One region of the Paenibacillus sp. GYB006 genome, then DNA from elsewhere that is predicted to be linked to it. Evidence: predicted binding sites of a transcription regulator. Region 1 holds the regulator's gene; each other region holds the start of a gene.
The links. Region 1 encodes Rex, which represses fermentation and respiration genes when NADH is low (regulators of the CRP and FNR family bind a similar motif). Its sites were predicted from a motif close to TTGTGAAATATTTCACAA; they were not measured.
Positions count from the first base shown of each region.

Region 1 (7,684 bases):
TCTTTCCTGTTTTGCACTTTCTCTAAAGCTTGATCCTAGTTTGCAAGAGCCGCTGTATAATCTGGAAGCATGCAGATCAAATAGCGGAAAACTCCATTATGGAACCCAGTTGCTTGCTCTCTCCTAGAGATGCATCAAAAGGCAGTGCATCAAAAAGGCGATGTCTCTTCATTTGGCATCGTCCTTTTTTTGTGCTCTAATGTTCAAAAGTCTTTTTTTTTGCTATGCTACTAAAGAGACTGGATGAAGGGAACGTTTAATTGTAATGAAATTTGCCGTGCTTGATTTTGAAACAACAGGTACCCAGTCTGATGGTGAAATTACCCAGGTTGGACTTACCATAATAGATCATGATTTAAGTATAAAAGAGACATACAGCTCTTATGTCAATCCCGGCGTTCCCATTCCACCTTTTATAACTGGACTTACTGGAATTTCGGACGACGATGTCAAAGATGCACCTCATCTTGAAGAAATGATGATGGAACTTGTTCCATTGCTAGATGACGTTGTACTCGTTGGGCATAATGTAGCTTTTGATTTTTACTTTTTGCAAAATGCGTTAGATCGATGCGGATACCTGCCGTTTACAGGCCGTATTTTGGATACGATGGACCTTTTAAAAGTTTGTTTTCCTTCGCTTTCCTCTTACCAGCTGGGTTATGTTTCAACTGAATTTGGATTTGAACATGACAGACCGCACCAAGCGGATAGCGATGCACTGGCAACCGCCCATGTATTTCTTAAAAGCATTGACGAACTGAGAGGCTTACCTTTGATTACACTGCAGCGTCTCTCGGACCTCTTTCCTGCAGAGGAAAGTGATTTCGGCTGGTTTTTGGATGGACTGCTGACAGAGAAGGAAAGCGAGCCGATTCAGGATCTGGATGGTCAGAAATACTACAGGCAACTTGCGCTGGCCATTGATGATTGGTCTACGATTGCTCCGCCACGGGACGAGCGTGCACCGAACCCTTTGGAAAATGAGTCGTTCAGCGAGTATATGGAGAAGGTTCAACAGAATTTGAAAGAAAAACTTCCCAACTATGAACAAAGGGAAGCGCAAAATATGATGTTTGACGAAGTCAATAAAGCTCTTTATGAGGACAAGCATTTATTGATTGAGGCGGGAACAGGAACAGGTAAATCACTCGGATATTTGTTGCCTTCTATTTACCAAAGTGTAAAGCAGGAGACTAAGGTTACGGTAAGTACACACACCATAAACCTGCAGGAACAATTGCGTGAACGTGATCTTCCTCTGTTAACAAAAGTCGTTCCTTTTCCTTTTAAAGCAGCGATCTTCAAAGGTCGTGGTCATTATCTTTGTCTGCGTAAGTTTGAACAGAAGCTGAATAATAAAGAATTTGCTACACCCAAAGAAGATGTTTTTACTGCTGCTCAGATGCTCGTCTGGCTCACGCAAACAGAAACCGGAGATGATGAAGAACTAAACTTAAGCCACCGGGGAACAGATTTCTGGGAAACCGTGCAAAGCGAATCTGAATCCTGTTTAGGACGGAGCTGTCCGTGGTTCAAAAAATGTTTCTATCATCGTGCGCGTCATGAAGCGGGGATTGCAGATGTTGTGATTACCAATCACTCGAAACTGTTTACAGATGTGAAAGCCAGCCATCAACTGCTTCCAAGTTATGATTATCTAGTGATTGATGAAGCTCATCATCTAGAAGACGTAGCTGGTAAACATCTGGGGATGCATATGAAATATTTCTCAGTGGTCCATACTCTAACGAGACTGTTTAAGGATAGTCGTAACGGTCAATTTCCTGCACTTCGTCAACAAATCAATCAGTCAGGACATGAGAAATACGTGGAATGGACTTCAGCTATTGACGAGTTGTTCCCATTTGCTCTGGAAGCGAAGGAAGAATGGGATACACTGAGTGATATGTTATTTAAGCTGTTACCAGAGAGAATGGATGCTGCGCCGGGAGACTCAGGACAGTTTTCACTAAGACTGAAGCCGCAGGCGAAGCCAAAAGCATGGGACAAAATCTCAAAACATGAAAATCAGTTTTATGTCACAGTAGGCGAAATGGTGCGCAAAGCAGATAAGCTGCTTGGAGAAGTGAGAGAAGAACTAGACGATTATGCATCAGATAGTCTGATTACGGATATCACAGGTCTTGTCAGAGACTTAGCAGAGCTTAGGGATAATTTGAGACTCTTTATGCGGCTTGACGATACAGGCACCGTATACTGGCTTGAAGCAAGCGGTCAGTTTAGAAGTAAGTCCCTTCAGCTATACGCAGTTCCTGTCGATGTAAGTTCACATTTGAAGGAACTGTTTTTTGATAAAAAACACAGTGTGATTCTGACCTCTGCTACGTTATCTGTAGACAAGTCATTTCAGTTTATGATCGATCAGCTGGGACTATCGGAAGCGCAGGAAAAGGGCAGGCTTATGACGTCCTTGCTGCCATCGCCATTCAATTATAGGGATCAGGCACTTCTTGTCATTCCACGCGATTTTCCAAGCGTAAAAGGAAGTGTAGGGGATGATCACTTTGTAAGTATGCTTGTGACTTCACTTGCAGAGACAGCGAAGGCTACCAAAGGCAGGATGTTAGTGTTGTTTACATCCTATCGAATGCTGAGACAAGTGCATGAACCACTAAAAGAAGCACTTGCAGCTAGTGACATCACGGTGCTTGGACAAGGAGTAGATACAGGCAGCCGGACAAAACTTACTCGTCGGTTCCAAGAGGCTAAGGCTTCTGTTTTGCTCGGAACAAGCAGCTTCTGGGAAGGTGTAGATATTCCAGGAGAAGCTTTAACTTGCCTTGCGATCGTGCGACTGCCTTTCCAGCCGCCTAGCCATCCGGTGGTGGAAGCGAAAAGCGAACTTTTGGAAAAAGAAAAGAAAAATCCTTTTATGAAACTTTCTGTTCCGCAGGCAGTGATCCGGTTCAAACAAGGTTTCGGACGGCTCGTTCGTACAGCACAGGACAGAGGTATCGTTATCGTTTACGATACAAGGGTTATTGAATCTTATTATGGAAAGTACTTTTTGTACTCCTTGCCAGGTCCAAAAATGGAACATATGGTTACGGAGAAGATGGTTCCAAGGATTAGTGAATGGCTGATGGAACATGAAACGAATAATGAAACAGACGGAACATAAGAAATTGTGTTTTGATGTAAGGGGGAGTTAACATTGAAGTCGGATAAAATTTCAGAGGCAGTCGTTCGTCGGCTGCCCGTATATCTGCGTTATCTGCAGGAGTTATACAAAAGAGAAGTTACAACGGTATCATCTCAAGAACTCGGGCTTAAACTGGATCTAAATCCAGCTCAAATCCGTAAAGATTTAGCTTATTTTGGCGATTTTGGACGGAAGGGAATCGGATATGACGTCGCTTATCTTATTGATAAAATCCGTCAAATTCTCAAAATTGATCAAGTCATCAATGTTGCCCTCGTCGGGGCAGGTAATCTCGGTCAAGCTTTATCTAACTATAACCGCTATGTAAAAGACAATATGAAGATTGTTGCCGTATTTGACTCCTATGATAAAAAAATTGGAACGATGATTAATACACTTACGGTACAGCCAATGGAAGAGTTACAGGATACAGTGAAAGAACGGAATATCCGGATTGGGATCATTACGGTGCCTGATTTTGAAGCTCAGCGTGTAGCGGATTGCATGGTTGAAGCAGGTATAGAGGCTATACTTAATTTTGCACCGATTATTATTAAAGCTCCGCCGCATATTCGGATTCATACGGCCGATTTCACAACAGATCTATTAAGCCTTGCTTATTATCTGGAAAGCGAAGAAGGAAAGGAAGAAACAGAAGATGAAAAGTCATAAATGGCTTATTAAGAATGGACAATTTGCAGTTAGTGATCCAGAATGGCGAATCGTTAAAGGTTATATGCTTGTGGAGAATGATAAGATTGTCTACATAGGCGAGAAACTCCCTGAGGGTGAAGAAGAAACGACCGTTTTTGACGGGAATAATCTACTCTTTATTCCTGGTCTAATCAATACGCACGGTCACGCTGCAATGTCTCTTCTGCGAGGTTATGGGGATGATCTTGCACTCCAAATTTGGCTTCAAGAAAAAATGTGGCCAATGGAAGAGAAGTTCACGGCAGACGATGTATACTGGGGAGCGTCCTTGTCGATCCTTGAGATGATTAAAGGGGGGACAACCGCTTTTCTTGACATGTATGATCAGATGAATCAAGTGGCTAAGGTAGTAGAGGAGTCGGGAATACGTGCAAGCCTGATGCGCGGTGTAATTGGATTCGGTTCAGATGAACTGCGAGCTTCTAAACTTGCGGAAGCGACTTCTTTTGCTAAGGAATGGAACGGACAAGCGAGTGGCAGAATTACCACGATGCTGTCTCCTCATGCACCGTACACATGTGGTCCTGAGTTTATTGAAAAATTTGTTCAGGCAGCACATGACTTGGACCTGCCGCTTCATACACACATGTCTGAGACAAAGGCAGAGGTAGAACAGAACGTGAAAGATTATGGGCTCCGTCCGGTTGCTCACTTAGAGAAATTGGGCTTCTTCTCACGTCCATCCCTCGTGGCGCATGCGGTTCATTTAACTGACGAAGAAATTGAAATTCTTGCTAAATATAATGTTGCTGTAGCTCACAATCCAGGAAGCAACTTGAAACTTGCCAGCGGTGTAGCTCGAGTTCCGGATCTATTAAAAGCTGGGGTTGTTGTATCGTTAGCAACGGATGGACCTGCAAGCAATAATAATCTGGACATGTTTGAAGAGATGCGTCTGGCTGCCCTTATCCATAAAGGAGTCTCTGGTGATCCAACGGCTGTTCCAGCGACAGAAGCTCTTCGCATGGGAACGGAATATGGAGCAAAATCGATCTATGTTGAAGACACGGGGACGCTTGCAGTAGGCAAGAAAGCAGATTTTATAGCGATTGATTTAGATCAGGCGCACTTTTTGCCGTATTCAGATTTGATCTCTCATGTTGTATACTCGGCAAGTGCTAAAGACGTAAAACATGTTTGGGTGGATGGCAAACAGTTGTTAAAAGATGGTGAAGCTCTTACTTTAGATGAAGAACGTATTAAGCGAGAAGCAGAATCTGCATTTAAAGGACTGAAAGCCCGCTAACGGACCAAGGGTGAGAAGGGAGTCCCGCCTTGAGAAGGAATCGAAAAAAATGGATATACATTAGTATTCTTACCGTATTACTAATTTTATTTGGGATTTATCAATTTTATGTTTACGTAATGAAAGATCAGTGGGCGGAAAGAGACCTCGCGGTGTCGATTGCAGAGCAACAGGCACAGCTTACGTCCGTTACAAAAACACAAAAGTCGGTTTGGGGAGAAGAATCGATTTATTGGACGATCGAAGGCATGAGCAGCGAGAATAAGCCGATTATGGTCTGGGTCCAGTTCGGAATGGATCATAAGCCAGTTAGTGGTAAAAATAGTGTTCATAGTGAACTCATTGAGAATAGCTTTTCTGAAGATGAAATGTACGCCAAAATCGCTTCAGAGTTAGGCAATATAGAGATTATTCATTTGCATCCAAGCTACTACAATAAAACGTATGTATGGCAGCTCTTTTATAAGCAAGATGGCAAATATGTGTATCGGTTCTACCAATTCAGCGATGGAACCGAAATAGGTAATGGTTATCAATTACCCGATTAAGAAGTAAATTGATATAACAAATAACCCCCGAATGGTCGATATAGATCACTCGGGGGTTATTTTATTTGGTAACATAGAAAAATGTTTCATAGTTTAGATTTCATGCTTACGATATGTTATGCTATATTTATAGATTTTATTTACAGCAAAAAGACTAAAAGTAAGGGAGGTTGTCACTTGAAATTGCGTCCCATCCCAATTGCAGTATCTTTGTTCGTTACTGCTACACTGCTGTTTGGCGGTTGGTTTGCGTACCGTCAGGTGGCTATGATTAAACCAATTGATAAGTTGGTTTCAGCATACGAAGGTGTCAACAATGTTCAAATAGATATTACCCCAAAGGAAGTGACTTTGAATCTCGATTTGGAGCCTCAAACGAATCTAAGGGGTCTAGTTGAACTTATTCATACAGATGGAAATCCGTATTTAAAGGGAAAGAAACTTAAACTTGACGTAAAAAATCATTCCACAGAGGAACTCGATGAATTTTGGTCAACTGCCTTGTTCACGGTAGCAGAAGCAATGGAAACAAGACAATATACTCAGATTCCTGAAGAACTGCAGAAAATGAGTGATGGCAGCATACAAGTAGATTACGACATGGATGATCAGAATGTGTATGTAAGTCTATCTGACGGAGAGGCAAGCAAGTTTATTATTTTGCCGAGACAGTCGGCAACGATGGGGGTATGGCCAAATGCCTAAGTGGACCAAGGAAATCTTGATTGGCGCAACGCCCGTCATTTTCTTATTTCTCGTCTATATTGGGGTTAATGTAGTTCCCTTATTGCTTATGGGGCTTCTTGTTGGAGGTGTATTTCTTCTTATGCAGATGCGCGGCGGTCTGACCGTCGGTGCAAGCAGTGAAAGAAAGCGAAAAAAAGCAGGTCCGAAGAAGCTCACTTTTGAGGAAATAGGCGGTCAAGATAGTGCGAAACAGGAGCTTAGAGAGGCGCTTGATTTTTTAATCAGACATGAGGAAATACAGAAATTTGGTATCCGTCCCTTAAAAGGGATCTTGTTAACCGGCCCTCCGGGAACAGGTAAAACACTCATGGCCAAAGCAGCAGCACATTACACGAATTCCGTGTTTATTGCTACATCAGGCAGTGAATTTGTAGAAATGTATGTTGGTGTGGGTGCGGGCCGTGTTCGGGAGCTGTTCCGTGATGCGAGAACGCGAGCAGCCAAGGAAAATAAAGAAAATGCAATCATTTTTATTGATGAAATCGATGTTATTGGCGGTAAACGAGAAGGCGGGCAACAACGTGAATACGATCAGACCCTGAATCAGCTTCTGACGGAAATGGATGGGATCTATACATCTGACGCACCGCGTATTCTAATCATAGCTGCAACCAACCGTAAAGAAATGTTGGACAGCGCTTTGCTTCGCCCAGGACGTTTTGATAGACATATACAAGTGGACTTGCCGGATAAAAAAGGACGCAGACATATTCTTGAACTGCATGCCAAAAACAAGCCGCTTGATAAAAATATTAACATGGACAAAATTGCGGAAGAGTCTTATGGCTTCTCTGGTGCCCAACTGGAAAGTCTAATGAACGAAGCGGCGATTTATGCGATGCGGGATGATAGTCAGTATATTTTGCAAAAACATCTATCCATGGCCATCGATAAGGTGATGATGGGTGAAAAAACAGACAGAGAATCAAATGAAGATGAGAAAAAACGGGTAGCAGTGCACGAATTAGGACATGCCATTGCGGCAGAAGCAGTACGTCCAAATAGTGTCGGCCAGGTTGCTTTAAGTCCCCGTGGACAAGCATTAGGCTATGTAAGACATAACCCGCAAGAAGAACAATACTTATACACCAAAGAGTTTTTAGAAGCTCAAATTATGATTGCGTTAGGCGGTGCAGCAGCAGAAGAAATTTACTACGGAGGCCGCAGTACGGGTTCAAGAAATGATTTTGAGCAAGCATTAGATATTGTTAAAACAATGATCAGCTCTGGACTTACGGGACTCGGGATTGTGCATCTTGAGAT
Region 1 covers NZ_JARBDA010000002.1:14,629-22,312, forward strand. The annotation lists gene PV403_RS05540 (tetratricopeptide repeat protein) at 1-127, shown strand, start outside; gene dinG (ATP-dependent DNA helicase DinG) at 266-3,145, shown strand; gene PV403_RS05550 (redox-sensing transcriptional repressor Rex) at 3,179-3,838, shown strand; gene PV403_RS05555 (amidohydrolase) at 3,825-5,126, shown strand; gene PV403_RS05560 (cell wall elongation regulator TseB-like domain-containing protein) at 5,156-5,674, shown strand; gene PV403_RS05565 (hypothetical protein) at 5,852-6,379, shown strand; gene PV403_RS05570 (AAA family ATPase) at 6,372-7,684, shown strand, end outside.

Region 2 (7,684 bases), on a different contig from region 1:
GACGCAGCGATCAAAGAAGGAGCACCAGCAGATTGTATCCAGTGGATTGAAGCACCTTCTATGGAAAAAACAAACGAACTGATGAATCACCCAGATATTGCGCTCATTCTTGCTACAGGCGGCGGTGCTATGGTAAAAGCAGCATATAGCTGTGGTAAACCAGCACTTGGTGTAGGACCTGGTAACGTTCCTTGCTTCATTGAAAAAACAGCTGACCTGAAACAAGCGGTGAATGATCTGATCTTGTCTAAATCTTTTGATAACGGAATGATCTGTGCATCTGAACAAGCTGTCATCATTGAAGAGCCGGTATATAATGAAGTGAAAAAATTGTTAATCGACAATGGATGTTATTTTGTATCTAAAGAAGAAACAGCGAAACTTACAGCAGGAGCTATTATGGCTGACAAATGCGCTGTCAATCCAAAAATTGTAGGACAGTCTGCTGTGAAGATTGCTCAAATGTGTGGAATCCATGTACCAGAAGGAACAAAAATCCTGATTGCAGAAATTGACGGTGTAGGTCCGAAATTCCCGCTTTCCGCAGAAAAACTTAGCCCGGTACTTGCTTGCTACAAAGTAAAAACAGCAGAACAAGGGATTGAACGTGCAGCTGAAATCGTTGCTTTTGGCGGAATGGGTCACTCTTCGGTTATTCATTCCAATAATGATGATGTGATTAATCGTTTTGCAGATCGTCTGCCAACATGCCGTATTCTGGTAAATTCGCCTTCGACGCATGGGGCCATTGGTGATATTTACAATTCTAATATTCCTTCCCTTACCCTCGGCTGCGGATCGTATGGTCGTAACTCGACCTCTTCTAATGTGACAGCAGTCAATCTAATTAACGTAAAAAGGGTGGCGCGGAGAACTGTGAATATGCAATGGTTTAAAGTTCCAAACAAAGTGTACTTTGAAAAAGGTGCTACTCAATATCTTGCCAAAATGCCGGACATTTCCCGTATTCTCATCGTTACTGACCCAATGATGGTAAAACTCGGTTATGTGGAAAAAGTAGAACATTACCTTCGTCAGCGCCGTGTGCCTGTTGCCATTGAAGTATTCTCTGATGTAGAGCCAGATCCATCGACAACAACAGTAGAACGCGGTACGGAGCTAATGAATCAATTCCAACCTGACTGTATTATTGCTCTTGGCGGAGGTTCGCCAATGGATGCTGCTAAAGCAATGTGGCTGTTCTACGAGTACCCAGATACAAGTTTCCACAACTTAAAACAAAAATTCATGGATATTCGTAAACGGATTTACAAATATCCGCGTCTGGGACAAAAAGCACAATTTGTTGCAATCCCAACCACTTCGGGTACGGGTTCTGAAGTTACTTCGTTTGCGGTTATTACCGACAAGAACAATGGCAACACGAAATATCCGCTGGCTGATTATGAGCTTACGCCTGATGTAGCAATTGTAGATCCTGAGTTCGTTTATAGTTTGCCTAAAACAGCAGTTGCTGATACAGGAATGGATGTACTTACCCATGCAATTGAAGCATATGTATCAGTAATGGCGAATGACTATACAGACGGACTTGCAATTAAAGCCATCCAGCTTGTATTTGAATATCTCGAAGCATCTGCACTTACCGGGGATAAACTGGCTAGAGAAAAAATGCATAATGCGTCGACCATTGCAGGTATGGCGTTTGCAAATGCATTCCTTGGAATTAACCATTCCCTTGCCCATAAATGGGGAGGACAGTACCATACTGCTCATGGACGTACGAATGCAATCTTGATGCCGCATGTTATTCGTTATAACGCGAAAAAACCAACAAAATTTGCATCTTTCCCTAAATATGCACACTTTGTAGCTGATCAACGTTATGCTGAAATTGCAAGAATTCTGGGACTCCCTGCAAGCACAACAGAAGAAGGGGTAAACAGCTTAATTCAAGCTATTCGTGATCTGAACAGAAAACTTGGCATCCCAGAATCGTTCCAAGCACTAGGTTTTGATGCTAAAGATTTCGAATCCCGTGTAGATTATTTGGCAGACCGCGCATTCGAAGATCAATGTACAACAGCTAATCCGAAGTTACCTCTGGTAACAGAACTCGCTGATGTGTACCGTAATGCTTTCTATGGTAATTTTGATAAATAAGTAATGATAAAAATAGCCGAGCTGAGAGGGAATAATCCTGGTTAGCTCGGTTTTTTTTATAAAAGGGAGGAAGGGGATGAATTCATGTTGCTTACCGATCTGCCGACCGACTATAACAGAGAAATAAAAATAGAATAACAGTTTAAACCATGTGATTTATATCACAGAGTAGGTGTGAGATATGTTCTATAATTCAAGGTGTAAAGCAGTTCCATGAAACAGTCGCTTCCCTTGAAAAGTGAAGAGAAGGGGTTATAACTAGCAAGGAAGTGAAAATAGTCACATAGTGTGACAGCTGTAGTAACAGTTTTACAGTTAGTAGGAGTACAGTTTTCATGGATTTTGTTCGGACCAGGCCCTTCCTTCACGCCTTGTCCTCTCAATCAGTCCAGATTAAACCAAAAGTTATTGGAGGGATTACCATGGCGGTAACCGAAAAAGATGTGCAAAGTGTACAGTCCGGTTGGAGAAACTTTCAAAAAGGCAAATGGACAAAAGAAGTAAATGTAAATGACTTTCTACAAAAAAACTTGAAACCTTATGAAGGAAATGAAAGTTTCCTGGCAGGGGCAACTGAAAATACAAAAGCACTTTGGGAGATCGTAATGGATCTTACCAAAAAAGAAAGAGAAAATGGTGGAGTTCTCGATGTAGATGTAAATACACCTTCTACTATCGTTTCTCACAAACCAGGTTATCTTGATAAAGAGAAAGAACAAATTGTAGGGGTTCAAACGGATGCTCCGTTCAAACGTTCTATCCAACCTTTCGGCGGTATTCGCATGATGGTAGACGCTTGTAAAGCATATGGTTTCGAACTTCCACAAGAAATTATTGATATGTTTACGACCATCCGTAAAACGCATAACCAAGGGGTATTTGACGCTTATACCCAAGAGATGAGAAATGCTCGTAAAGCAGGGATTATCACAGGTTTGCCAGATGCTTATGGCCGCGGTCGTATCATTGGTGACTACCGCAGAGCAGCACTTTACGGTGTGGATTTCCTGATTAAAGATAAAAAGAGAGAATTAAATGAACTTGAAGTTGATGTGATTGATGAAGATATCATCCGTCTTCGTGAAGAACTTTCAGAACAAATTCGTGCACTGCAAGAACTGAAACAACTGGGTGAAATGCACGGTTTTGATATCTCTGGCCCAGCACGTAATGCGAAAGAAGCTTTCCAATGGGTATACTTCGCTTACCTTGCAGCAATTAAAGAACAAAATGGTGCGGCAATGTCTCTTGGTCGTGTATCTTCCTTCCTTGATATCTACATTGAACGTGACCTGGAAGAAGGAACACTTACTGAGCAAGAAGCTCAAGAGCTTGTAGACCATTTTGTAATGAAACTCAGAATTGTTAAATTCCTTCGCACACCAGATTACAACGAACTGTTCAGTGGAGACCCAACATGGGTTACTGAATCCATCGGTGGTATGGGTATGGACGGAAGAACTCGTGTAACGAAAAACAGCTTCCGCTTCCTTCATACTTTGTATAACCTTGGTGCAGCTCCAGAGCCAAACTTAACTGTACTTTGGTCTGAACAACTGCCAGAAGGATTCAAAAAGTATTGTGCGAAAGTTTCGATTGAAACAAGTTCCATTCAATATGAAAATGATGATCTGATGCGTCCAATCTACGGTGACGATTATGGTATCGCATGCTGCGTATCCGCAATGCGTATTGGTAAACAAATGCAGTTCTTCGGCGCACGTGCAAACTTAGCAAAAGCACTTCTGTATGCAATCAACGGTGGTGTGGATGAAAAACTGGGTATGCAAGTTGGCCCTGAGTATCCTGCAATTACATCTGAAGTATTGAACTATGACGAAGTCATGAAACGCTTCAAACCAATGATGGAATGGCTGGCTAAACTTTACATGAACACACTGAATGTGATTCACTATATGCATGATAAATACAGCTACGAGCGTATTGAAATGGCGCTGCATGATCGCGACATTCTGCGTACAATGGCTTGCGGTATCGCTGGTCTGTCTGTAGCAGCTGACTCCTTGAGTGCAATTAAATACGCAAAAGTACGTCCAATCCGTGACGAGCGCGGTATTGCAGTTGATTTTGAAATCGAAGGCGACTTCCCTTGCTACGGTAACAACGATGATCGTGTAGACCAAATCGCTGTTGAACTGGTTGAATCGTTCATGACGATGATTCGTAAGCACAAAGCTTATCGTAATGCGATGCCTACGCAATCCATTCTTACGATTACTTCTAACGTTGTATATGGTAAGAAAACAGGAACTACACCAGATGGACGTAAAGCAGGCGAACCATTTGCACCAGGTGCGAACCCAATGCATGGACGCGATAAAAAAGGTGCACTCGCAAGTCTTAGCTCGGTAGCGAAACTGCCATATGAGCACAGCTTAGATGGAATCTCTAACACGTTCTCCATTGTTCCAAAAGCGCTGGGTAAAGAAGAAGAAATCCAAAAAACAAACCTGACTTCCATGATGGACGGTTATTTTGGAAGTGGCGCGCATCACTTGAACGTTAACGTATTTAACCGCGAACAATTGATTGACGCAATGGAACACCCAGAAGATTATCCGCAGCTTACAGTTCGTGTATCCGGTTATGCGGTTAACTTCATCAAACTGACGAAAGAGCAGCAACTTGATGTTATCAACCGTACGTTCCACGGCAGCATGTAAGTAAAAATAAGTACGCACAAGCGGGTGCGTGGAAGGATGATGAAATGATGATAAAAGGACATATTCATTCATTGGAAACTTTCGGCACTGTCGATGGGCCAGGCATCCGCTTTGTGCTCTTTATGCAAGGCTGTCATCTCAAATGCCAGTATTGTCATAACCCAGATACCTGGGCACTTGACGGCGGGAAGACAATGACACTGGAAGAAGTTCTAAGTGAAATTGAGCCTTACTTGAATTACTATAAAAGTTCTGGTGGTGGTCTGACGGTCTCTGGTGGAGAACCGACACTTCAAGCAGGGTTTGTAGCAAGCCTTTTTCAAGAAGTGAAAAAACGTTGGAACCTTCATACCACACTGGATAGCAATGGATTCAATGATATGAACCGTATAGAAGAATTAATTAATGCAACGGATTTGGTTCTTCTTGATTTAAAGCATTTCAATGATGAAAAGCATAAAGTGCTGACTGGAAAATCCAATGAACGGATGCTGGAGACAGCACGCTGGTTATCAGATCATGGTAAGAAAATGTGGATTAGACATGTATATGTACCTGGTATTCATGATGATGAAGAAGATTTGCGTAACTTGGGACGATTTATCGGGACACTGAAAGGCGTCGAAAAGTTCGAGATTCTGCCTTATCACCAAATGGGTATTTATAAATGGGAACTTCTAGGCAAAGAGTACCCGCTAGAAGGAGTACCATCTCCAACACAGGAAGAAGTGGATCGTGCATACCGCATTATTGAAGAAGGACGTACGGAATCACAGAATCTTCATTTTTCTTACTAAAAAACTTAAGATATTTAAAAGATCTCCTTACTTTAACTCGTAGGGAGATCTTTTTTTGTTATTCGAAGATTTTATCCCTCCATTACTAAAATGTCGTCCTTACGTTCGAAATAAAAAGTTTTATAATGAAAATTGTAAAGCGGATGTAAATTTCATCCAGGACAGAGGGACTTAGGGGGAGGGTCACAAAATGTTGAAGAAAAAATTTGGTTCGATGATGTCTATTATGCTTGCTGCATCACTAACTCTGGCAGCGTGTAGTAGTGGTAAAGAAACACCACCAGCTGCCGACCCAGGTACTTCGGGGGAAACACCGCCGGCTGCTTCTACGGAACCTTTTGAAATGACACTGCGTCATACGCAAGTTGGGGCTGACAAGCAAAGACGTCTCGCCATTCTGCAAGATGTGATTAAAAAGGTAGAAGAAGAAGTTGAGGGGGCATCCTTTACACTCGATGGAGTTGACTCTGATGTAAACCGTAAAGAGAAGCTTCGCGGCGAAATGGCTGCAGGAAACCCGCCAGATATTTTCGACCTTTTTGGAAGCCCGGATGCGAAAGTATACGCTAAAGAAGGAATGCTGCTTAACCTGACACCAATTTTAGATGAGCTAGGCATCTCAGATAAGTTTTCATCGCTAGAACCGTTTATATATGAAGGAAACGTATACGGACTTCCTATCGGGGGTTCCGGTGAAGGATTCTTCTATAACAAAGAGTACTATGAATCAAAAGGTTGGAAAGCGCCTTCAACGTTCGCTGAGTTGGAACAACAGCTTGCAGATATCAAAGCAGACGGAAAAGTACCTCTTGCTGGTGCATCCAAAGCAGGATGGGTCCCGCTTATGCTGACTAACCATCTCTGGTCCCGTTATGCGGGTTCTGATGTGACAAACAAGTTCGCAACAGGAGAAGCAAAATGGACAGATCCGGCGGTTGTCGAAGCATTTGGAAAGTATCAGGAATGGGTTAACAACGGATATTTCAAAAAAGGTGAGCTTGGATTTGAATATGCTGAATACACGACTCAGTTCACTAGCGGTGAAGCGATTCTAATGTACGACGGTACTTGGAAATCCTCCGTATTTAAAGAAGGTCAATCCGGTGAAGGACTGATCGGAAAAGTAGGGTTCTTTAACTTACCTGCTGTTGATGGTGGAGCAGGGGACCAAACATCATTAATGCGTGATGTGAACAACGGATATGGTTTTGCCGCTTCTGTAGCAGAAGATCCGCAAAAACTCGCAGCCGTAAAATCCTTTATCAAAAATCTTTACAATGAAGAGATGCAAATCAGAGGTCTGGTAGAGGATGGCGTACTGCCTGCTATGAAGTTTGATGAAGAGGTATTAACGAAAAACATTACGGATGATCTGATGAAAGAAATCGTAGCCGTACTCAATGCATCGGAAACCTCTTTCCCGGCATTTGATTCTCTTGTTCAGGCTGATGTGACGACGGAGATCAGTAATATTCAAATTCAAAAACTGATTGGTGGTCAAACGACTCCTGAAAAAATGGCAGAGGATCTGCAAAAAGTTCAGGAAGAAGCAAACTCAGCAGTTGAATAAAGGATAAAACAAAGGGCTACGTACCCCGGACGGCGTCCGGGGTATTTTTTTATTTAGTATGTAGAATGTAGTGACATAAAGGTCATCAAGTAGAATCTGAATAAAGGCTCTATTTATTGGAGGTCCAGCATGAACAAATCACTTCGTAATCCGCTAGTATATATCTTATTTATTTTTCCGGCGCTACTCTTATTTTTCATGTTTTTCATATATCCCATTTTTAGCTCCATTTATTACAGCTTCACAAGCTGGAACGGGGTTTCCGCAAATCCGAAGTTTATCGGTTTTTCTAATTATCTGAAAGCCCTCGGTGATGAACGGTTCTGGGAGTCAGCGAAGAATAATGGGTGGTTTATCGTATTCTCCTGCTTTATCCAAGTACCGCTAATTATTTTTTTCTCCCTGTTAATTGCAAACGTCAAGAAACTAAAAGGTTTGTATAAAACAGCCGTTTTTCTGCCTTCCATTATGTCTACTGCCGTCATTGGAATCCTGTGGGGATTTATATA
Region 2 covers NZ_JARBDA010000007.1:77,475-85,158, reverse strand. The annotation lists gene adhE (bifunctional acetaldehyde-CoA/alcohol dehydrogenase) at 1-2,124, shown strand, start outside; gene pflB (formate C-acetyltransferase) at 2,547-4,808, shown strand; gene pflA (pyruvate formate-lyase-activating protein) at 4,856-5,605, shown strand; gene PV403_RS16615 (ABC transporter substrate-binding protein) at 5,796-7,175, shown strand; gene PV403_RS16610 (carbohydrate ABC transporter permease) at 7,305-7,684, shown strand, end outside.
Region 2: pflB (formate C-acetyltransferase) is a predicted target of Rex. The motif match lies at 2,392-2,409, and genes of this name have one in related genera.

Region 3 (7,684 bases), on a different contig from region 1:
GCCATTTTACATCCTCACGGATTGAGTTTACATACTCCGTATCTTCTTTAGCTGGGTTCGTATCGTCAAAACGCAGATTTGTCGTCCCGCCAAATTCCTCAGCGAGGGCAAAATTAATCCAAATCGCTTTGGCATGTCCAATATGAAGGTAACCATTGGGTTCCGGAGGAAACCGGGTCACCACTTCTTTTACTTTTCCTGTACGAAGATCCTCAGAGATCACATTTTTTATGAAATTGGAGGGTGTTAACGGCTTCTCCATGATGATCAACCTTTCTTTACGTAATAAGTTCTGTAGTTCAAAAAATACCTTCTATTAAATATACCTTTTCAGGCGTTATTCAGCAATAATATAGGATAACGAGGAACGGCAAGCTGCGTTCATATCCATTATAGATGAGACCCTTGAACAGCAGTTTACCCCTTATGATCAGCATTCCCAAGTTATCAGGTACAGATAACCTGAAGCAAGCGAATTGTTCATAAATCGATTGAACTTCCATCTCTTAAAATAGGTATAACTACAGCATCTCTCGCCTTTTGACGACAAGCTTAATATAAGGTAGCATGAAGGAAATGAGGTGTTAAAGGAGTATTAGTTATGAAAGCGATGAAGCTGCCCAAAGAACAGAAGGATCAAATGATACGATTAATTCAAGCTTATTTTGAAACAGAACGCGGAGAAACCATCGGTGATTTGGCGGCAGATGGAGTTCTTGATTTTTTCATGACACAGCTCTCACCCTATGTATACAATCAAGCCCTAAGCGACTGCCGAGTATTATTGAATCAGCGAATGATCTCCTTAGAAGAGGATGTTTATGCTCTAGAGAAAAGCATCAAATTATCTCGTTGATTCTTGTTTTTTAAGTTAGCCTTTGTCTCATATATGTTCTTTTACTTTGATTTCTATGATCTTAATTAGAAGGAAGGTTTGATCATGTTTGCGTACAAGTTAGACGATGATATTGAACTAAAACCCCTGTCCATGGAGCATACCGGAGCCTTGTATAGTTTGACAGATAAATCTCGTGAGCGGCTTCGGGAATGGCTTCCGTGGGTGGATAATGTAACAGAAGAAACACACACCGTTCAGTTTATCAAAAATGCGATTCGCCAAGCGGCGGATAACGGCGGCTTTACTGCAGGAATCTGGGTAAAAGGTGAACTTGCCGGTGTCATCGGGTTTCATGAGATCGATTGGCATAATCGTACCGTAGGTATTGGTTATTGGCTTGGTAAAGTTCATGAGGGGCAAGGGATCATGAGCTCAGCTTGCCGCGCTCTGGTTGATTATGCACTGCTGGATCTGGATCTGAACCGAGTGGAGATTCGCTGTGCTACGAGTAACCATCGCAGCCGCGGGGTTCCAGAAAGACTCGGATTTGTTCTTGAAGGTATTATCCGTCAAGCAGAGAAATTACCGCTCGGCTATGTAAACCATGCTGTATACGGCATGCTCCAGAGTGAGTGGAAATTACTTCGTTAATCAGCAACGCTTACGTTTCCTACATATAAAGATGAATTATGATGTATACAGGCATTTTGCTAACCCGCTCGGTTACGCAGAATGCTTTTTATATTTTATCTAGTCTTAAGGCTGCATTCATGCCTCACTCATTCTATTGGGTTATCTTTAAATAGCCGCGAATGAAGGGAAGGTATTATTAATGAATGACAAAGTATCGAATTGGGTCATGTCAAGCTCGTTTGCCATGATGTTAACCATTGGGATGGCTGTCAGCACCAGTCCTTATGCCAGCAGCGGTCAACCCGCTTCAAACACAGAGAAATCACAGCACTCCATTATCGATAACCGAAGTACAGCAGGTCGACAACAAAACATAGCTATAACCCGGCAGAAAACAGATCATTCAGACCATTCAAATAAGCAAAATAACAATTAAGATGTTCCAGTATGTCTCTTTGAACTAGAACAAGACTTCATACAAATGAGAAAGAGGCTGACCTTGGCAATTAGGTTAGCCTCTTTTGGTTGGCGGTTATAGCATATACCGCATTAAGATGTCGTCAACATACGCTCCTGCGATGTAGAACTCTGAGCTGAGCCTTCCCTCTTCCACAAACCCACACTGTTTATAGAAAGCAAGTGCAGCAAGGTTGCTGGATAAAACACGCAGACGAAGTTTACGGATCCCTTCACGTTTCGCATGTTCGATCATCGAGTCCATAAGTGACTTGCCGATCCTCTGCCTCTGATAAGCCGGATGTACCGCAATATGAATCTCATATACATGATTGTTGCTGATCAAGGAGGTAGGCGGTCTATATCCAATATATCCACAAAGCTTGTTATCCTTCAGAGCAATGAACTGATTTCCTGGCGGCGATGCCAGTAAATATTCTTCTTTCGATTTCCAAAGTACGGGTGCAGGTGCATTATGCTCGTTCCATATTAGAGCATCCAGTTCCATCAGCTGCGCTGCATCCTGTAGGTTCGATCTGCGCACCGTCAGAGCTTCTCTGGTTAATACCATCTGCGATCTACCTTTCTTCTTGCAAGTGAATCAATTTCATAACGTTGATTCAATTAAATGTATTTTTCCTATTCTACCACATGCTATACATCACTAGACAATACAGCACAAAATCCGAGACATAAGGTGTTAAAAGATGACATTTTCCGACTCTTGTCCGATAGCCGCATCTCTACCGTAATAGGTTTAGCACAAGTGGTTTATAAAAACTAAAAAGTAGTATGCTGCTCTCCCTGCTCATAAGCAAGCACTCTGGCAGCATTCATACGAGCATGAATTATAAACATAATAATGCTGATTCCTGCCGTAATCGTTGCAAAAAAGGCAACGGGAGCTAGTCCCCCGGCATCAAACATGACGCCCATTGCATAAGGACCAACGACTCTTCCTATCGCACCAATACCACCGGAGACACCCAAATAAAAAGGTGCCGCCTTTCCCGCATGATCAGAGATGAAAGCAGGTGTAGCAGGAGAGATCAGCATTTCACCAAGCGTTATGAGGATCATGGCCAGAATCATACCCGGATAATGTTGAAATAGAGCAATGACAGCAAAACCCGCAGTATAAAGCACGGCACTGACTGTCATTTGGGCAGTGGACGTAGAAGCAATCGTCTTTTTAAGAAAGGAAGTCACAGGTTGAGCGACAAATATAAGAATTCCATTTAATGTCCATAGCAAGCTGTAAGCTTTCTTCTCCATACCTTCGGAGATGATATACGGCGACACCCCTGTATTCCAGATCGAATTACCGAGCAGAATGAAAAGCGTACCCAAACTGAGAAATAAATACAGCCGCAGATTAAGCAGTAACTGCCAGGTGCTTTCCTTTTTTATCTGGGAAGAAATCTGTTTCTTAGGCACATAAACTTCGCCTTGCTGATGATCGACCTTACTTAGATAAGAAAAGAAATATAGCCCGAATCCGGCTGAAGTAATTCCGTTCGCAATAAAGCTCAGATGATACGAGATGTCTGCCAAAAAACCGCTGAGTCCCGTCCCTAGCGCAACCCCGATATTCTGTGCCACATAAATGACATTAAACAGTTCTCCGCGCCGCTCAGCAAATCGAAAACCGACAAATGCTTGAATCGCCGGCAGCGACATCGAGTTAAATAGTCCAATCAGCCCCATCATGGTGACGAACAGCCACCAAGTCTGACTAATGACAGGCAGTGTAAAGAGTCCTAGCGCATTAAATAGAAGTGCTCCTACAATCAATTTCTTCACACCAACCCGGTGATACAGCGCCCCTCCAAGAAGCTGACCGGCAATACCGCCGATGGATTGAATCAGAATAACAAAACCAGCCTGTGTCATGCTCCGGCCCAGCTCATCGAATACATACATTGTAGTCAGCGGCCACATGAGCGAACTGCCTGTTGAATTAACCAGACTAGCAATCAAAAAAACTTTTATTTCCTTTGGATACGTATCGAGCCATCTCATGTCAGGTTCTCCTATGAAGTCTATTTGGCATATGAATTTAGATCATTATCTTTCTGCATTTTTCTGCATCTTTCTACATTTTTCTAGTTTGTTCCAAACATATCCTTTATGATAATTCTGTCATGAGATTTCGTAAAGCAAAGTTTCTGCGTACGCTGGCATAATCGATGTGCAAAAAAGTAAAAAAAAACACCAGTGAACAGATTTGAACCGTTCACTGATGCTTAGAAGGTATCATGAGAAAATTTTTAATCTCTGATGTTTCACCCTATATAAGGGCGGGTAATGAAGATCAAGGCATTATGAGACAGGCAAAAGACCTCCTCCACATGCCATATCATGGACCACTCCCGAAAATCCGTCATGAACAGGTTTCGTTCCCCCGAATCTGGCCATGGCGGATTTTTTTTAGTCCTGAATTAATTTCATATTATGAAATTAATTTCCTGCGTTTATTTTTTGTAATGTAAGACATTATTCAGTAATGGACTGCATTGCTGCTGGACTCGAACTCACAGGAGGCTCTGCCTCTTCTTTCGTTACTGAAGTACTAGCTGGTTTGTGGAGATAAACAGCATAATATGCTGCAGCTACAAAGATGGCTCCGCCCGTCAGATTTCCAAGCCAGACAGGAATAAAGTTCATGAAATACTGCCCCCAAGTAAAGTGCCCTTCAAAAATCGCTGCGGGAATAAGGAACATATTAGCTACAACGTGCTGAAATCCTAAAGCGACAAAAGCGGTTGTCGGAATCCAGATTCCAACAATCTTAGCACTCATTGAATCCGCAGCATAAGAAAGCCAAACGGCTAGAGCAACCAGCCAGTTACAGCCAATACCAGAAACAAAAGCTTGCAGAAAAGACTCCTCAATTTTATGTCCTGCCAAATCCACCACTTTATCAAGGTATATACCTTGGCCTGTCAATCCCAGTACGTGACCAAACAAGTACGCTACAAAAACAGCCCCTACAAAGTTCGAAATTGTAACCAGTGTTAAATTCCAAAATACTTCTCGCGATGTAATTTTACGCGCCAACCGAGCAAGCGATAATGCCATCATATTCCCAGTGAGCAACTCTCCGCCTGCAATCAAGACCAGCGTAAGTCCGATGGGGAAAACAAGCGCTCCAATGAGTCCATTCATACTCCCCCATGCTTCAGGGGCCGCAGCAATCACTCGTATATACAATAGATATCCTAGGGCAATGTAAGCACCTGCTAAAAAACCTAATATTAAAACCACTATAGCGGGATTATGTGCTTTATGCTCACCCGTATCCGCCGTTAACTCAGCAACTGTTGCCGGTTTTAATGCTGCCATAGTCGGGATAACTTCCTTTCACCTATAGATTAAGTATCTTAGGTTTATTGTAAATCTTCTCCCAACTCAAGTTTGTTACTAAAATCACACGTGCAATATTTTCATAACTCCTGGACATATTTCAGCATAAAAAAAACCATCCGTACAATGATGTACGGACGGTTCTTGTTATACAGATACTGTCTCTCTAGTTGGTACCGGCTCTAGTGCTGCTTGCCCTACTGTATTAAGGAAATTCCAAGGTTTATTGTAGTGAGGCTGGAAGAAAAAGTCGATAAAGGCCAGCTGATCTACCGTCATTTCATTCTGAATGCATACGGAAATTGTATTGATTGACTGTGTTAAATCGACTTCACTCATAATCTGAGCACCCACAATTCGGCGGGATTCTGTCTCATAGATGACTTTTATAAGAACTTTCTCCGCAGTAGGCATAAACTCAGGACGATAACTATCTTCAATCGTAACCGCTTGGACCGCCATGCCTGCCGCTTTTGCCGCAGCTTCTGTTACTCCCGTTCCTGCAATATTCTGTTCATAAATTTTAATTCCTGATGTCCCTTGTGTACCCATATATGGCATTGTAGGGTTTACCAGATTTCGAGCTATAAGCATGCCCATACGAACCGCATTCGTTGCTAGTGGAATATAAGCATTCTGACGAATTGGATTATAATAGATGGCTGCGCTGTCCCCTGCTGCGAAAATATCAGGGTTGCTTGTGCGCATATAACGATCTACAAGGATCGCTCCATTTGGCATCATATCCACTTTACCCTTGAGTAATGCTGTATTCGGACGGAATCCGATACAAAGGATAACTAGATCCGTAGGGTATTCTCCTTTATCGGTTACGACCGCAGTGACCTTTCCATCTTGCCCTTCAAATCGGCTTACTTTCTCACCGAGAACGAGTTCAATTCCTTTATCCGTAAGTGATTTTTGGATACGATCCGTAAATTCAGTATCAAGATATTTATTTAGAATTCGATCTTCTGCATCGATTAAAGTAACTTCTTTCCCATTCATTTGGAATGCTTCGACGAGTTCAATACCGATGTATCCTGCACCGACGACGGTCACATGACGTACATCTTTTGATTTCTCGATAATCTTGTTGGAATGGTTATAATTTTTGCACAGGAGTACGTTCTCTAGTCCAACCCCCTCAAAGTTTGGAATAATGGGCCAAGAACCTGTTGTCATAATCAGTTTATCGTACGTGTCTGTGATTTCCTCGCCTGTTTCTAGGTTGCGTGCCGTCAGCTTACGACCCTCTGTGTCAATGTCTGTAACTTCGTGCAGCATTTTTGTTTCGACTCCCAGTTCTTTCAGCTGCTCTGGAGAAGAGTAAAACAAACCATCTGGGTCCTTCACTACCCCGCCAACATAGAGCGCAATACCGCAAGATAGAAAAGAAATATTATCATTACGCTCGTATACCGTAATCTGAGCATCGGGGTAAAGTTTAGCCGTATTCACAATAGCAGCCGTACCTGCGTGTGTACATCCAACAACAGCAATTTTCATAATAGAGTTCCTCCTAGAGATAAATGATATAAAAGCACATTGATTTTAAATTGTGAAAACTTTCACTAAATAAGCTATAAAAAATTCATGGATATGTGTTCGCTTCCGCCTGACGATCTTCTATAGATTCTCAGGCATTGGTTTTAAATTGTGATTTAATTCACTAATGTTTATATCCTGATTATAATGTGATCTTTTTCACATTGCAAGCCCCTTTTTATTATTTTTCCAAGATTTTTTGGCTATTCTGCACTCACTGAGCTCCTTATGAGCAATATTTAAATTGTTTTTACAAATATTAGGAGTAGAATAAAGGCTAACTTATTGATTATACGACCTCGCATTTTATTGTCATGCAAATTGGCCGGGAGGGTCGTTCAAGCGAAAGGACGTGTCTCGATGGATTTCCCTTGGAAACGAAATCTCGCTGTACTCTGGATCGGTGTCTTTTTTTGCAGTACAGCCTATTCGATTTCTATCCCCTTCTTACCTATCTTTATGAATACAGAACTTGGCATCGGAGAAAATAGGCTCGAATTATGGTCTGGCGTAGCCTTTGGGATTACCTTCCTTGCCAGTGCACTCATTTCTCCCTTTTGGGGCTCCTTAGCTGATAAATATGGGCGGAAACCGATGCTGATAAGGTCTGGTTTCGCCCTTTCCCTTCTTTACCTGATCAACTACTTCGTACATGACCCTTACCTGTTTATTATTGTACGAATCTTTCAAGGGTTGCTGGCTGGATTTGTTCCCGCATCCATTGCTCTTGTCGCTACCAATACTCCAGAAGCAAAGACAGGATATGCGCTTGGGATTATGTCCACTGCTGGTGCGACAGGCAGTATCATTGGTCCACTCATCGGGGGTGTGGTTAGTCACTAT
Region 3 covers NZ_JARBDA010000003.1:165,616-173,299, forward strand. The annotation lists gene PV403_RS09530 (glutamine--tRNA ligase/YqeY domain fusion protein) at 1-262, opposite strand, end outside; gene PV403_RS09535 (DUF2164 domain-containing protein) at 602-856, shown strand; gene PV403_RS09540 (GNAT family N-acetyltransferase) at 941-1,489, shown strand; gene PV403_RS09545 (hypothetical protein) at 1,671-1,907, shown strand; gene PV403_RS09550 (GNAT family N-acetyltransferase) at 2,004-2,498, opposite strand; gene PV403_RS09555 (MFS transporter) at 2,708-3,949, opposite strand; gene PV403_RS09560 (formate/nitrite transporter family protein) at 4,424-5,272, opposite strand; gene PV403_RS09565 (FAD-dependent oxidoreductase) at 5,441-6,802, opposite strand; gene PV403_RS09570 (MFS transporter) at 7,202-7,684, shown strand, end outside.
Region 3: PV403_RS09560 (formate/nitrite transporter family protein) is a predicted target of Rex. The motif match lies at 5,320-5,337, and genes of this name have one in related genera.

Region 4 (7,684 bases), 660 kb from region 1:
CAGCGGTTTACAAGCTATCGAATTTGTGGAACGAAAGCTTCCAGATCTTATTCTTATGGATATTGAAATGCCCGAACTGAATGGGTTTGAAGCCACAAGACATATTAAAGCGCGTTATCCCTTTATTAAGATCGTTTTGGTTACGGTATCTGTTGATATGTTGAATCTGCTTGAAGCACTTAAATACGGGGCTCAAGGTTATCTGCTTAAGAACCTCAATCAATCCACTTCGCTCGAATATTTAGACTGCGTAATGAATGAAGCAGCACCTCTAAGTAGAGAACTAGCATACGAAATTTTGAAAGAAGTGCATATTACAGAAAGAAAGGAAACGATAACTCACCTTACCTCAAGAGAGCGGGATATTTTATATGAAGTGGCTAGAGGTTTGACGAATAAAGAGATTGCTTTAAGATATGAAATTTCGGAATATACGGTAAAAAATCATCTTAAGAATATACTGCAAAAGCTTCAAGTTCAAAACAGAGTCCAACTGACCCGGTATGCTGTGGAGCAAGGACTTATCTAAGGCACTGCTATGATTTTTGATTTATTTTAGTAAAGCGGCATGTTAATTTGGTCATGTTTTATAAAAAGATATGATGAAGGTCACTACCTGTCAAAGTAAGTAATTTATTTCACAAAGTTGTCATTTCATTGTCAGCTATTTGTCAATTCTTATCCCCCTATCGAGCCATGTGTGATTCTTCACTCCTAGGTATAATGTTGTAGTTATTTACACTAGAAGGGAGTAGTACATCATGGATGTGCTTGATTTAGCAAGGATTCAGTTTGCTACAACTACAATTCTGCACTTTGTATTTGTGCCGATATCCATTGGATTATCTTTGATGATAGCCATTATGGAAACCATGTACGTTGTGCGAAAAAAAGAAATGTACAAAAAAATGGCTAAATTCTGGGGACATTTTCTTCTGATCAACTTCGCACTCGGAGTGGTAACCGGTATCTTGCAAGAATTTCAATTTGGAATGAACTGGTCGGAATTTTCACGATTTGTTGGCGATGTATTTGGTACACCGCTTGCGATTGAAGCTTTGCTTGCTTTTTTTCTGGAATCTACATTTATCGGACTCTGGGTATTTGGATGGAATAAACTTCCTAAGAAACTGCATTTGATGTGTATGTGGCTCGTAGCCATCGGTACAATGCTCTCTGGATTCTGGATCTTGACGGCGAATTCTTTCATGCAGCATCCCGTTGGATATGAAGTAATTGACGGAAGAGCACAAATGACAGATTTCTGGGCAGTAATTACGAACGGACAAGTATTGTGGGAGTTCCCTCATACTATTTTTGCTGCGTTTGCAACTAGTGGATTCTTGGTTGCAGGTATTAGTGCTTGGAAACTTCTTCGCAAAAAAGACGTGGAGTTTTTTAAATCTTCATTTACTACAGCAGTTATCATCGCTGGGATTTCCTCGATGTGTGTAGCGATGTTCGGTCATGGACAAGCTCAATATCTTGTTGAAACACAGCCTATGAAAATGGCAGCAAGTGAAGCACTTTGGGAAACGAGTGATGATCCTGCTCCTTGGACTGTATTCGCTCTGATCGATACAGAAAATCAAGAAAATAAATTTGAACTTAACATTCCTTATATGCTGAGCTTCTTGTCTTACAATAAATTTTCCGGCTCTGTTCAAGGAATGAATGAACTGCAGGCACAATATGAAGAAACTTATGGACCAGGTGATTACATACCGCCTGTTCGAACAACATTCTGGAGTTTCAGAATTATGGTTGCCAGCGGAACTGCGATGATTCTGCTTTCATTTTACGGTATTTATCTTGCGATGCGCAAACGTCTCGATCAAGCACGTCCTTGGTACCTGAAATTAATGCTTTGGTCGATTGCACTGCCATTTATCGGTAACACTGCTGGATGGATTATGACAGAAATTGGTCGCCAACCTTGGACCGTTTTTGGTCTGTTAACAATTGAAGACTCTGTATCCACTTCTGTCACTAGTAATCAGGTTCTGTTCTCTGTCATTTCCTTTACGAGTCTGTACCTAATCCTACTAGGTGTTTTAGCATTCCTGTTCGTGCGTGAAGCTCGTAAGAGTCCTTATCAGGATGACAATGCAATACCGACGATAGAGGATCCATATACACATCAAGGGAGAGATCGTCATGTCACTGAATGATTTATGGTTTTTACTGATTTCTGTTCTTTTTGTCGGGTTTTTCTTTCTCGAAGGATTTGATTTTGGCGTGGGCATGTCCCTCGGCATTTTGCCTCGAAATGATATCGAAAAAAGAATGCTGGTTGGTACCATCGGGCCATTCTGGGATGCGAACGAAGTTTGGTTGATTACAGCGATTGGGGGGATGTTTGCAGCATTTCCTCATTGGTATTCCACTTTACTAAGCGGCTATTACTTCGTATTTACTTTCATTTTGCTAGGACTGATTTTACGTGGTGTGGCTTTTGAATTCCGTAATAAGATGAGTAGTTCGGTTTGGCGCAAAATATGGGATATTAGTATCATGATCGGAAGCTTAGCAACACCATTCCTTATGGGTATGATTCTTGCCGGCATTGTTCAAGGTGTACCCATTGGTAGTGATATGAATATTGCAATCGAAGGAAGAAATCTGGTAAATCTCTTTACCGTATGGGCTGGTCTTGCAGTGGTTATGTTATGTCTGCTTCACGGACTTGTCTTCATTTCCCTGCGTACAGAAGGGGAACTCAGAGAACGTTCACGTAAATATGCATTAATTACGCTGCCGATCACAGCAGTATTTCTTGCTGTGTTGGCACTTCTTGCTTCTAGCTCCACGGATCTGTATACAAAACGCGGCGGCTGGCTCATCGCAGCAATTATTCTAGGCGCTGTAATTTTTGTACTGGCTGCATTATTTTTACGAAAAAAACTAGAGAAACAAAGCTTTATCGCGACAAGCCTTCTTGTTGTACTCACTTTTGCTACTTTGTTTATTGGACTGTTTCCACGTGTAATGGTTAGCTCTTTAGACAGTGCCTTCGATCTTACCATCTACAACGCGGTATCTGGTCCGTATACTTTGAAATCGATGACGATAGTGGCCGCTATTTTCCTTCCATTCGTACTCGGTTATCAGTGCTGGAGCTATTATGTATTCCGTAAAAGAGTATCTGAGAAGGAGCTTGCGGAGCACTAATGGACAAATCATGGTTCACTTTACGAGGGATTAAAATTCATCTGACTGTCCTTGGACTGATTTCTTTGCTCCTTGGTGCAGCTATTATAGGTCAAGCTCTGTTTCTTGCCCAAGGAATCAGCATGTTATTTCAAGAACATCCACTAGAATCGGCTTATAAGCCACTCATTCTTTTTTTGGTTTGTCTCATTGCTAGATACACCATCGTCTGGATGCAGCGAAAAGTATCTGGGCGGTTTGCGGAGGAAGCAACAGAGAGAATGAGGGAGCAGCTGATTGAGGGTATATTTGGACAACGTGAGATACAGCTTGCTTCTGGCAGCAGTGCGGAGAAGATTACGCTGGTCATGGAAGGGGTAGACAAGGTTCGTACTTATCTGGAGCTATCAATTCCTAGGTTTGTAGATATGATGGTTTTGACACTCGTACTCTGGGGATGGACCATGAATCTTGATCTTATATCGGGCGGCATTCTAACGGTTACCTTACCTCTTCTTGTTACGTTTTTCATTCTGCTTGGACTTGCAGCAAAAACACAGGCTGAGCGACAATGGACATCTTATCGAATGTTGTCCCATCACTATACTGATGCGCTTCGCGGTCTGAAGACCTTAAAGTATTTAGGACGAAGCAAAGATCATGGGAAGACGATTCACTTGGTCAGCGACAATTATCGAAAAGCGACGATGAAAACATTGAGAGTTGCTTTTTTATCATCTTTTGCTCTTGATTTCTTTAGCATGCTATCTATTGCTATGGTTGCAGTAAGTTTGGGGATCAGACTCATTGATGGATCTATGGGTTTTACAGCAGCCCTCACCGTTCTTTTGCTGACTCCTGAGGTGTTTTTACCTGTGAGAATGCTCGGTTCCGACTACCATGCTTCGCTTGATGGACGTGAAGCATGGCAAGCTATTAGAAATATGCTAAATACGCTAGATTCGAATAGAAAAGATATGAAAGAGAAATCAGAGCTTGAACCTAATCATAGGGAGAGAGTTCAGCCGTTTGATGCAGATCCATTTCGGTTGTCCTCCGGACTTTCGATTTCATTGTCAGATGTAGTCGTTACGGGGGAGAATGAGCATCCTGTATTAAATAGAATTTCGGCGAGTTTTTCAGCACAGACAGCTAAATTAGGCTTGATCGGCATGAGCGGTGCTGGAAAAACGACTTTGCTGCACTTACTGGCAGGATTAATCGAACCAACAGAGGGAACATTTCAGGTAAATGGAATCACGATTGAAGGAGATGTACGGTTGCAGTGGCAGCAGCAAGTCGCTCTTATTCCGCAACATCCTCATATTTTTAGCCAATCGGTGCTGGATAATTTGCGATTTTATTGTCCAGATGCTACTACCGAGCAAGCGGAGGAAGTGATTGATATGGTAGGGCTTCGTTCACTTATTGATGCACTGCCTTCAGGCATTCATGAACCAATTGGGGAAGGCGGCAGAAGTATTAGCGGGGGACAAGCACAGCGGATTGCTCTAGGACGGGCTTTGCTCAGCAAGCGACCTATTCTTATTTTGGATGAACCGACCTCTCACCTTGATATTGAAACCGAGTGGGAACTAAAGCAAACGATACTAAAACTGCTTGCAGGCAAACATCTGCTGCTTGCTACACATCGTCTTCATTGGATGAAAGAGATGGAAAATGTATGGCTTATGAACAACGGTGAGCTTACAGATTGCGGAACTTCTAATGCCTGGGTAACCAAGAAAAAATGGAGCGCTGGAGTGGAAGAAGGGGTAGTGAGCACATAAAATGCAGAACATCAAACAAAAGAAAAGGAAAGAGCATTCATCGTGGGTTGCTCCCTATGTTAAGGAATACGCAGGGCTGTTTTTGCTTATCATTATTCTGTCCTTTTTATCCGCAGGCTGTGCCGCTGCCATGATGTATACAGCAGGCGCACTTATATCAAAAGCTGCACTGCGTCCGGAAAATATACTTATGATCTATGTACCCATTATACTTGTCCGAACCTTTGGATTTGGTAAAGGGGTTATCCAGTACGCAGAACGGTTGCTGAGCCATAGTACCATTTTAAAGGTGCTTGGGCGAATGCGTGTAAGAATGTATCAAACAATTGAACCCCATGTGCTGACGGTTCGGCGCAGTATTAGTACGGGTAGAGTGTTAGGGCTGTTAGCAGAGGATATCGAGCGGCTCCAAAATTTATATTTAAGAGCACTTCTACCTTTGTGTTCTTCCATTTTAATCTTTGGCGTTGGCATTGTTGCGCTTGGAATGTATGATGTGAAGTTCGCTTTATTGATAGGATGTTTTGTAGGTTTTCTCGCATTTATCATTCCATGTATTGCACTTTTCAGTACAATGAAACGAAGACAGGAATGGAAAGATCGGCGCAGCCGTTCTTATCAGGAACTTACCGATGCCGTATTAGGATTGACTGACTGGGTTATGAGCGGGCAGTCCCGCTTATTTACTGAAAAGTTCAAGAAAACACAGCAAGCATCTGCGCGTATCAATCAATATTTAAGAAGATATGACTGGCGTCTGAACTGGTTTGTTTATAGCCTATCTGGTCTGGTTATCATTTGTATGACTTTATGGGCTGGTACTTTTGCTGAAGCAGGAAAGCTTGACGTTGTATGGATTGCTGCGTTTGGCTTAGTTGCCTTTCCGTTAATGGATACGCTGCTTCGTACGAGTAATGCCATCATGGAACTTCCGGAATATCGCAGGTCTATCGAACGAATCGAGCAGATGGAACAAGACGCTAACATGGTAGCTAAGATAATGAATTATGATGCAGATCAAGATGAAGTGCAATACTTTGATAATGTCGCGTCTGTTATGCTTGAATTGCAGGAGGTTGGCTTTCGATATCCAGAGTCCAAAGAATGGGCGGTTCGTCAGGTAAACTTACAAATACCTCAAGGAAAAAAAGTTGCGATTCTAGGAAGAAGCGGTTCTGGCAAGTCAACTCTTCTTCAGCTGATCCAAGGTTCGATCTTATCGTCGGAAGGCAGCGTACTCATAAATGGCGATGCTGCTGGGGCGAACCAGAATAGATTATTCTCTTTTCTGAACCAGTCTCCTTATCTATTTGATACTTCTGTTGCCAATAATATACAATTGGCATGTCCAGACGCTGATGATGAGCAAATACATGAGGTAATAAAGATGGTAGGGCTTGATCGTCTTATTGATGGTCTTCCACAAGGAATTCATACATCAATGCATGAGGCAGGAAGCCGTTTTTCGGGTGGAGAAAGGCAGCGTATTGCTCTGGCACGTGTATTGCTCCAAGATCGTCCAATTGTGTTATTAGATGAACCTACCGTTGGATTAGATCCGATTACTGAGAAAAAATTGATTGCTACCATACTCGACTTATTGAAGGATCGTTCACTTGTATGGGTCACTCATCACCTGGCAGGACTTGAACAAATGGATGAGATTATTTTTATGGAGGATGGTTTCGTAAAAATGAGAGGAAGCCATCAAACACTGATGGCAAATGAACGATATCGTAATCTATACGAATTGGATCATTTTTCTTATTTATTGTGATAAAAGCTTTGTACGATTATTAGATGTGGCATGATGATCATATAGATCTGGAGATTTCAGAGGGCGAATGATAATTATCATTACGCTCTCTTTTTTATTGTGACACTAATCATAGAAATGGATGTTGACTGTTCTCTATTCCTTAGTAAGCAGACATGTTGATACTGCCATCCAAATATTATTGATAAAGGTAATTATTCAAAAATATAGAATTAAATCAAAGTCGAAAATAGTATTCTAAGGTGGTGAACTTTACAAAAATTAGGGAGAGACAAAGTCAAGGCTAAGGTTCGAGAATTCAGGAAGGAAGTGTATTGATTGAAAAAGTTCAAGATTTGGACACTGTCCACCATTTTACTTACCACTTTTTTTGTTCCGATCTCGAGTGTAGCGAACGCAAGTCCTGTAACGAGTTTAATAGGGGGTGAGACTCCAATATCACTTGAAAATGAGTATAAGTTTAACTTTACTAATCAAGATATGCCTGGATACAAGGCCGTTGTGTATGATGAAGAACATGGTGCTCCTCTATATGACGCATCGGCAGGTTATGGCTTTATAGAGCAGACCAGTGCGATGCCAGCACGGGAAGTGCATACCGAAGAGATTACCTCGGATGGTACAGGTTTCTTCATTACAGAGCCTAGTTTTTATGCTGAACCGAAGTATGAAAAGGACAATTATAATCATTATGGTATGGCTTTTCGTATTCAAGCTCCTCCCGGTGCATATCGTGTATATGTAAAAACGACCTCTGATGCTGCGGACACCACAGTATCGGTATCAGGTATGCAGACCAGCCGCTTGCTGAAAGGTGGTTATTGGGATGCTGCGAGGCTGGTACCTATCAAATATATAGCTGAAGCAAAAGGGAAAGAGTGGACTTACACATATGTTAACGGACGAGATTATTTGGATATCGAAATTGAACCTAATAAAATGAATACCACGGTAGGAATTGAAGAAA
Region 4 covers NZ_JARBDA010000002.1:678,831-686,514, forward strand. The annotation lists gene PV403_RS08460 (response regulator transcription factor) at 1-529, shown strand, start outside; gene PV403_RS08465 (cytochrome ubiquinol oxidase subunit I) at 762-2,171, shown strand; gene cydB (cytochrome d ubiquinol oxidase subunit II) at 2,158-3,171, shown strand; gene cydD (thiol reductant ABC exporter subunit CydD) at 3,171-4,940, shown strand; gene cydC (thiol reductant ABC exporter subunit CydC) at 4,942-6,717, shown strand; gene PV403_RS08485 (GDSL-type esterase/lipase family protein) at 7,036-7,684, shown strand, end outside.
Region 4: PV403_RS08465 (cytochrome ubiquinol oxidase subunit I) is a predicted target of Rex. The motif match lies at 627-644, and genes of this name have one in related genera.